2 regions of the Veillonella orientalis genome follow, and region 1 is predicted to be linked to the other one. Evidence: a T-box and tRNA genes for the amino acid it is inferred to sense, from the RefSeq annotation. Region 1 holds a T-box; the other holds one or more tRNA genes.
What was found. A T-box is a leader RNA that pairs with one kind of tRNA and senses whether it is charged. The one in region 1 lies ahead of cysS (cysteine--tRNA ligase), so its partner is inferred to be a tRNA-Cys.
Positions count from the first base shown of each region.

Region 1 (4,659 bases):
ATACATAGGAATGGTAACAAGGAAATCACATGCGTCTTTCACAACGCGGCTAATGCCCTTTCCTTCGTTACCAATGACGATAACAGTAGGGATTGTCATATCCGCCTCATATAAAGTGCGATCCCCTTCCATATGAGCACCCATAACCCAAAATCCTTGTTTTTGAAGTTGTTTAATGGTTTGAGCTACATTTCCAACCTGCACTAGTGGAATTTGTTCAATAGCACCGGCTGATGTTTTAGCCACTGTCGCATTAATAGGGGCATTATGTCGCTTCGGAATAAGTACCGCTGTAGCACCTACACATTCAGCAGTACGGATGATAGCCCCCATGTTATGAGGATCCTCAACGCCATCTGTTAAAATAAGCAAAGGTACTTCATGATTCGTCTCTTGTAGCACTTCACCTAGTTCTTTAAATTGAACGGCAGAAACAAGAGCTATAACACCTTGATGTGGTACCTCTAAATCATATTTATTCATTTGTTTGATAGGCGTTGGACGCACTTCAATACCTTGAGATTTAGCAAGACCAACAATATCAGCTAGACCAGTTTTAACCTTATCTTCACTGACCAAAATGCGTTGAATAGAGCGGCCGCTTTTAAGGGCCTCTTTAACTGCATTGCGACCTACAATATAATTATCCATACTACATACCTCGTAGAGTTATTGAAAAGGCTTGCTTCATAACATCTTGTAATCGCTCATCTTGACGCGTTTCATAAAGAAATCCCAGTACTGCTTCAAAGGCGGTACTACTACGATATTCTTGAACTGAACTGCTTTTCGGTACATTTACATTACTATTTCTAGCACGTCGTGCAATAGCTTGTTCTTGTTCTGTAAAAGTATTCTCTATTTCTAGCAATACCTTCGCTTGTGACTTAGCGCAAATAAACTCAGTAACAATTGTATGCAACACTTGCACCTTCGTTATATTCATTTGTACCACTCGTTCACGCACATACATGGAGTATACTGCATCACCAATATAGGCAAGCATAACTGCATCTGTACTAAGGCATTCCTCTATAGTTCGTTTACGCAAACGAAGCGGCTCTTGTTCAAGAGCCGTCAACTTTTTTATCGCTTCATTCTTTAAGAATTGAAATTGTTTAAACTTCACGTTTTTTCCACCGTGCACCTTGAGGAGAATCCTCAATAGTAATACCGATTTCAGCCAAACGATCGCGGATACAATCAGCTAGTGCCCATTGTTTTTGATCACGACACGCTTGACGTACAGACAAGATAACCTGCATTAATTCTTCATATTCAGCAGCATTGGCACCTGTGTTGCCTTCCCATGCTTTTTCAAGAATACCAATAACCTCTGTCATGAACTTGAAAATACGTTTAACTTCAGCAATTGCTTCTTGGCAAACAACGCCTTCACGGCCTGTCACAGCTTGGTAATAGATATTGATTTCTTTAGCAAGACCAAACATGCTAGATGTAGCTAAAGCAGTATTGAAATCATCACTCATTGCTGCTTCGAATTCTTCTTCGTACTCTTTAGCTTTTTCTAATAAATGTTGAGCCTCATCACAAGGACCTGGTTCACATTTTTCAAGGTACAATAGATTTTCAATAGCAGTGCTTAAACGTTCTAAGGATTTATTTGCTTCTTCTAAACGTTCATCAGAGAAATCTAAAGGACTGCGATAATGTGTGCTCAACAAGAAGTAGCGCAATGCATCTGGACTATATTGTTCTAAAATATCTTTTACCAAGAAGAAGTTATTCAATGATTTAGACATTTTTTCAGAATTAATAGTGATGAAACCATTATGTAACCAATAGCGTACAGATGGATGTTGACCAGAGCAGCCTTCAGATTGAGCAATTTCATTTTCATGATGTGGGAAGATCAAATCACTACCACCACCATGGAAGTCAAATTCTGTACCTAAGTACTTTTGGCTCATGGCAGAACATTCAATATGCCAACCTGGACGGCCATTACCCCAAGGGCTTTCCCAATATGGTTCGCCTGGTTTTGCTGCTTTCCATAATGCAAAATCCATAGGGTTTTTCTTACGGCCATCAACTTCGATACGAGCACCTGCTTCCATATCATCTAATGTACGGCCAGATAACTCACCATAATGTTCAAATTTATCAACGCTATAATATACATCGCCATCGAGTTCATAAGCATAGCCTTTTTCGATCAATGTAGAAATCATAGCGATAATGTCTTCGATATGTGTAGAAACACGAGGATAAATATCAGCACGTTGTACACCAAGTGCATCCATTACTTCAAAATAGCTATCAATATAACGGTTTGCAATAGTATCCCAAGATACACCTTCACCATTAGATGTATTGATGATCTTATCGTCTACATCAGTAAAGTTTTGTACATATGTTACTTTATAGCCTACATGTTTCATGTAGCGACGAATTACGTCCCATGTTACGAATGGACGTGCATTGCCAATATGAGGATGGTTATATGGTGTAACACCACATACGTACATCTTTGCCTCACCTGGTGTTACAGGATTAAACACCTCTTTTTGGCGCGTCATAGTATTATAAACTGTAATTTCTCTCATCGTTACCGATGCCTCCATGTTCATAAAATAAAAAAGACCCCTCATCTCATACAGAGACGATGGTCCGCGGTTCCACTCTGTTAGGTACCAATGTAGTACCCACTCATCGCATAACGGCGCGTCACCGGACAAACCTACCTATAATCGGAGTGTCAGCTCGTGAATGCATTTCGTCTACCTATCCTTGAACCCTCCCACCATCGGTTCTCGCTAAAAAGTTAGTTGTAGAGTACTTCTTTCAGTCTCAGCTTTTACTATTAAATCTATATTTAGATATATAAATATTGTATCAATTATCCTATAGAATGTCAATGAGAACAAGAAAATCCTCACCTTTCAACATATCCTGCTAGCCTATGATACATGCGTATTTCGACTATATAATTTGAAAGATGAGGACGAAGTATTACCTATTAAGCATTTTCTAATTTTTCTTGATCATCATGTTTACGGCAAATACCTGCAAAGATAGATCCTGTAAAGTTATGGATGATAGAGAACACTGCACCCGCTACTGCTGCTTGAGGTGTAAAGTGTTTAAGTGCTAAAGATACGGATAATGCAGAGTTTTGCATTGCCACTTCAATTTGCATGGCACGACGAGATGAAATATCGATGCTAAGAGCCTTACAAATGAAGTAAGTTACTACGTAACCACTCACATTTTGTACCAAGCAAGCTACGAAGATGATGAAACCAGTTTCAGCAATTTGTTTTTGGTTTACTGCAGTTACAGCTGCCAAAATAAGTAATACTGCAATAGCCGCAATTGTTGGGCATACATCTTTAACTGGTTCGATTTTGGAACCGATGAAGTAATTCAATACGATACCCAAGATGATTGGTACCAATACAATTTTTACGATAGAAATAAACATCGGCATAAATTGAATTTCAATGGAAGATGTAGCACCTGCATAGAGTACAACGAATAAAGGTGTCAAAATCGGAGCCAACAATGTAGAAACAGTTGTTGCAGATACAGATAAAGGAACATTACCATTCGCAAGGAATGTCATAACATTAGACGCTGTACCGCCAGGACATGCACCTAACAAAATAAAGCCGATACCAATTTCCGGAGGGAAATTAAAGATAAGAGCAACTAAGAAACCTGCCAATGGCATCCATAAGAATTGGATAACAGATACAAGAATAACCTTCATTGGTTGCTTAAATACATCAAGGAAAACTTGCGCTGTTAATGTTAACCCCATGGCAAACATAACAAATTGAAGCATGTACGCAATGTACGGCGTCATCCAAGAAAATACAGTCGGTAATAAATACGCTAACACTGCCATCAATAGCACGATCCATGAAAGATAGCTATTGAATAAGTGGTTAAGAGAACGAATAATACTCATAAAAGCACTCACTTTCATAATAAATAAAAATAAAAGACGCCGATAATTATAGCAAATCTGTACATTATATACAATAAAAGCCCTCACACCATCGGTGTGAGAGCCTTTCAAAGCCGATTCTTTCATGACAGCCTTGATAATTATTTTTAAATTTTTCGTGTAGAAGTAAATTAAGCCAATGTATTAAAGAAAGTACTTAGAACTATATATAACTTAGTACCAACTAGAAATATATTAAATCAAATAAACCGAAACCAATTTACATAATAAAATTAAAAATAATAACTACAAAAAATCTACTAGTGACAACTATAAAAATCAAATTATACATACAAAAATAGCGTTAATTATTTTTAACTCGACAAAGATTAGTTAAGCCATCAATATACCACCTAGTAAAGCGAAACTAAATACTTATACATAATGTAAGCTGTCATCAATAATTATTTTATCATAACCACTAATCCCCTTATCAAGAATACCAGCTACAATAGAAAACTATTAAACGTGGTAAAAAAGAAAATTCAACAAAAGTACTCTTTAATAAATATAATCGCTTATATATGAAGTTCTTTCAGTATAGAACTTTTTAAATTCATTTGCTATCTCAACTGGCAAATTTTTTTCTAGTTTCTCATTAAAATTATAATATATAGGATTCCCAAAAACCATCAAATAAAGTAAATCATCTTTATCAAAAACTTCATATGTAATCCAACCTTCAG
Region 1 covers NZ_AP022322.1:854,732-859,390, forward strand. The annotation lists gene rlmB (23S rRNA (guanosine(2251)-2'-O)-methyltransferase RlmB) at 1-651, opposite strand, end outside; gene VEIS1202513_RS03870 (Mini-ribonuclease 3) at 653-1,129, opposite strand; gene cysS (cysteine--tRNA ligase) at 1,119-2,567, opposite strand; T-box leader at 2,617-2,822, opposite strand; gene VEIS1202513_RS03880 (bile acid:sodium symporter family protein) at 2,981-3,934, opposite strand; gene VEIS1202513_RS03885 (hypothetical protein) at 4,475-4,659, opposite strand, start outside.

Region 2 (4,659 bases), 200 kb from region 1:
TGGTGGTATAGAGCCTTTTGATGCATTAAATTATGCATTTTCCATTATTGCTACAGGTGGTTTTGCACCTACATCTGCAGGTACATTTATTTATGAACAAAGCAACTATATCTGTTTTGTATTTATATTTTTCATGATACTTGCTGGTGGTAATTTTGCAGTATATTATAATGCACTGCAAAGAGGCATTCGTGTTTTGATTGATGATTTTGAAACACGTATGTATTGGCTAGTTATTTTTATTGGAATTGCTATAATATCAATTTCGATGGCAGTACAATCAAATATTAATGATCCAATTCAAATCTTTAGAGATGTTTCCTTTAATTATGTATCGATTCAAACTGGTAGTGGATTTGCTGTAAGCGATTATGATTTATGGCCAGCCGCGGCACAGATGATGTTATTTATTTCATCATTTTTTGGTGGTTGTAGTGGTTCTACAACAGGGGGCGTAAAAATTATTCGCCTCATTATTCTAATTAAGAGCAGCATTATTTATTTAAGAAAATCAATTCATCCTGAGATGGTACAAGTCGTGCGCATTAATGGTAAACCGATGCCTACTAAATGGATACAGATGGCACAGCAATTTTTATTTTTATATTTAATGATTTACGTTATATCTGTTTTCCTTATGACTTGTTCTGGAATGTCTACTTATGATGCGATGCAAATTATAACAGCTTTTCTTAGTAATGTAGGCATTGGATTTGGTGGTTTTGGGCCTACAGATGCCTTTGGTAGTATGTCTGATGGTGCTAAATGCGTAGCAATGGCAGACATGTTATTAGGCCGTTTGGAATTATTTACAATTCTTGTTATGCTTCATCCTCAATTTTGGGAAGGGTATTTTATAAAAAAACAATCTACTAAACGGTATCGTATCCTATAGGAGGGCGAATAATATGAATATTATAAAACGCCCTCTAGGGCTTTATAAAGCAAATTGTTATGTATTAATTAAAGATGGAAAATCTCTTATTATTGATCCCGGGTTTCATAGTAAGCATATAATTGAAATGGTAGGAGATTCTGAGCCTATAGCAGTATTATTAACACATGGTCATTGTGATCATGTATCGGCTCTTGATGAGGTTTGTGAGTATTATAATATTCCTGCTTATTTACATCCTTTGGATCAAGAGTTATTACAACTAATCCGACGTAGACCTAGTGTATATAAAAAGAAGATGTACACGAATTGTAAAGATTTAGTGGCTGGTAAATTAGAAGTAGGGCCTTTTAAAATAATCGTACATCATACACCAGGCCATAGTGCTGGCTCAGTTTGTTTGGAGATTGGTGGACATCTTTTTTCTGGAGATACTTTATTCAAACAAAATGTAGGAAATACCGACAACTATAAGAGTAATCCCCATGATTTAATCATTAGTTTGAAGCATATATTAACGTTGTCAAAGAATTTAATCGTCGAACCAGGACATAAAGAATCTACAACATTAAAAGATGAAGAAGAATTCATCAAAAATATTGTAGGATAGTGTTGACAAAAGTCCTGATAACCGATATACTAAGCAAGTACTTTGGATACGGCCCCGTGGTGTAGCGGTTAACATGTCGCCCTGTCACGGCGAAGATCGTCAGTTCAAATCTGATCGGGGTCGCCATTCATGCCTCGGTAGCTCAGTTGGTAGAGCAACGGACTGAAAATCCGTGTGTCGACAGTTCGATTCTGTCCTGAGGCACCATGTACATGCGGGAATAGCTCAGCGGTAGAGCACCGCCTTGCCAAGGCGGGGGTCGCGAGTTCGAATCTCGTTTCCCGCTCCAATTTTATATGGCGGCATAGCCAAGCGGTAAGGCAGAGGTCTGCAAAACCTTTATTCCCCAGTTCGATTCTGGGTGCCGCCTCCACAATCGTTACCCATGCCGGGGTGGCGGAACAGGCAGACGCAACGGACTTAAAATCCGTCGGTTGGAAACAACCGTACCGGTTCGATTCCGGTCCTCGGCACCAATTAAGACTAACTTCGGTTAGTCTTTTTTCTTATGTAAATCTAAATTTTAAATGTGTATAATTTAAAATATGTATAATTTAAAATATGAGAGTGCGTTTGTTATTAGAATGGCATATTTCAAATACGATTATCTATGTTTAGTAAAGTTATGAATAATAAAGCAAAATTATTAATTAGTGAATGTCTATGTGGCGTATCCTGTCGTTATGATGGAAAAGATAATCTTATAGAACAGTTACCACTGTTAAAGGATACTTTTGATCTGGTATCCGTATGTCCAGAAGTATTAGGTGGACTTAGCACACCTCGTGATCCTGCGGAACGACAAGGTAAACGTGTATGTACGGCTAATGGAACTGATGTAACCACAGAATTTTATAAAGGGGCTCAAATTGCATTGCATATAGCAATGCAACAGGGATGTAAGCAGGCTCTAATGAAAGCAAAAAGTCCTAGTTGCGGTTATAAGCGTATTTATGATGGTACCTTTAGTAAAACCCTGCGAGAGGGGCACGGATGTACTGTAGAGGCCTTATTAATGAATAATATAGAGGTTTATACGGAAGAAGATATTGACCTATTAATGGAACAAAAAAAGAGATGAGTTTTTAACTCATCTCTTTTTTTCGTGTTAGTGAAACCTAAACTACATTAAAGCTAAACTACATTATACTAACATAATAAAATTTTTATATTACTAGAAATGTTAAAGTTTATTTTCCTGCGTTTACAGGATCATTAGTTAATGGTTGTTCCCCTAGTAAGGTAGTTAGGTTATGTAAATTGAATCGATACTTACCATTACTAAAGTCTCTTGTTACATCATACCGTTGATTAGGTGCGTGCATAAGACCAATCAATGTGTCATATAGTAAATCATTTGTAAAGTATTGATGTTCGTGTTTAGAGAGTTCTTCTGCTGTTTGAGGATACTCAGCACGATATTGAGGTGATAAATATATCCAGAATGGAATATGAGTCATAACAAAGTCAAATGTATCTGGATTATGGGATTTATCCAAGCTTTCACCGTGGTCAGAGAAATACACCATGGCTTGCAAGTTTAATTTTTCCTTACCATAAGTATAAATCTGTTGTAATAACCAGTCTGTATATAATTGGCTATTAGCATATGCTTCTTGGCCATCTGGATATGGACCTTGTTTCCATTTACTAAATTCATGTGGATAACGGTCATTGTAGTAAATATGACTACCCATGATATGAATGACGATGAAGTTATTTTTACTTGGATCAACAGACTGTAATAATGGTAAGAGTGATTCATCATAGCGATCAGAGAAAGCATATGATTCATGTGACCATTTAGTGGTATCTGCTGTTTTAGCCATTAATGAAATAGCTGTATCATATTCGCCAAATACACCTTGGTTACTAAACCAAGAAGTAGTATATCCTGCTTTTTTAGCAACATCTAAAATATTTGCAGAATCGAGGAACGGTTTATCATCATATTGATTACGTTCAGATAGAGCACGTTCGAGGGTAGGTACTGTTTGTACATACGATGAATATGCATTATCAAAGAAGACAAAATCTTTATTATCTGCACGCATAGTACCTTGCCATGGCGTATCATCATAAGGGAAGTTTGGATTATATACCTTCATATAATCACGAGAACTAGATTCACCGATGACTAATATGATAGTACCTGGTGTTTTATTCGCTGAGGTTTCCTTTGTATCCAAATTGAAGGAATCGAATACTAAATGATGGTTATCATTATATTGTTGCATTTGTTTTACATAGTCGCCAGCTGCAATCCAGTTTGCTACAATACATGTTTTCGGGAATAAGAAGAATGGTACGTATACTAAGAATGCTACTATGGATGCAATGAGCAATGTGGAGCGCATAGGTCGTGTAGTATTTAAGTTTACTACCGCTTTCATTCCTAGATTAGACCAATAGAGCAGATAGGTCCATATTACAAGGCCAATACCAACAGCGATAAGACCAGGAATACCAGCAGCATTTTTTAAGAAACCAAATGCTTCTTCAGGATTTGTCATATATACTGCTAGTAAACTAGCTGGCGTTAAACAATGCCATGTAGTTAGATAGTATCCTATTTGTAAGAATGGGATAAGGCTCAATATCATGGTAATAATTGCCATGATTAATGATGTAGTTTTATGGAGACGATTCGTTTGGTTCAGTAAAAATTGAATTCCCGATAACCCCATAAAGATTAATAAGCCAAATAAAAAGTCATTAGCAAATTCATAAAAATATAAAGGTTTTACATAGGACCAGTGGAACAGAAGTGGGAATGTAAGGGCCCAAAGAATACCGACTAAGCCATATCCCAAAAATGGTCTATGAAAAACAGTACATCCCATAAAATATTGAAATAAAAAAGTACCTACAATTGTTGGTACTGCTAAAATCGTTATATCTTCAACATCTAGACCTAGTGTAATAGGTTCATAGATGAAAAATAGAGCTATATATAAAGCAATACCAATGATACCAAAGCGAAAGATGGGGTTTCTCCCAATTTGCTTTAAACTAGATGACATAATAAATCCCCTCTTGAAGGAATACACAATAAATTTATTTCTATAATATATAATAATTACTATAATAAAGATAGCAGATGACTGTAAAAAAAACAATTATTTGAAAGTACTACTATAAATGCTTTATAATT
Region 2 covers NZ_AP022322.1:651,424-656,082, forward strand. The annotation lists gene VEIS1202513_RS02900 (TrkH family potassium uptake protein) at 1-895, shown strand, start outside; gene VEIS1202513_RS02905 (MBL fold metallo-hydrolase) at 909-1,505, shown strand; tRNA gene VEIS1202513_RS02910 (tRNA-Asp) at 1,556-1,631, shown strand; tRNA gene VEIS1202513_RS02915 (tRNA-Phe) at 1,637-1,712, shown strand; tRNA gene VEIS1202513_RS02920 (tRNA-Gly) at 1,720-1,794, shown strand; tRNA gene VEIS1202513_RS02925 (tRNA-Cys) at 1,804-1,878, shown strand; tRNA gene VEIS1202513_RS02930 (tRNA-Leu) at 1,893-1,981, shown strand; gene VEIS1202513_RS02935 (2-thiouracil desulfurase family protein) at 2,131-2,586, shown strand; gene VEIS1202513_RS02940 (phosphoethanolamine transferase) at 2,696-4,528, opposite strand.
Region 2: it has a tRNA-Cys gene. The T-box ahead of cysS (cysteine--tRNA ligase) is inferred to sense a tRNA for this amino acid. The anticodon was not compared.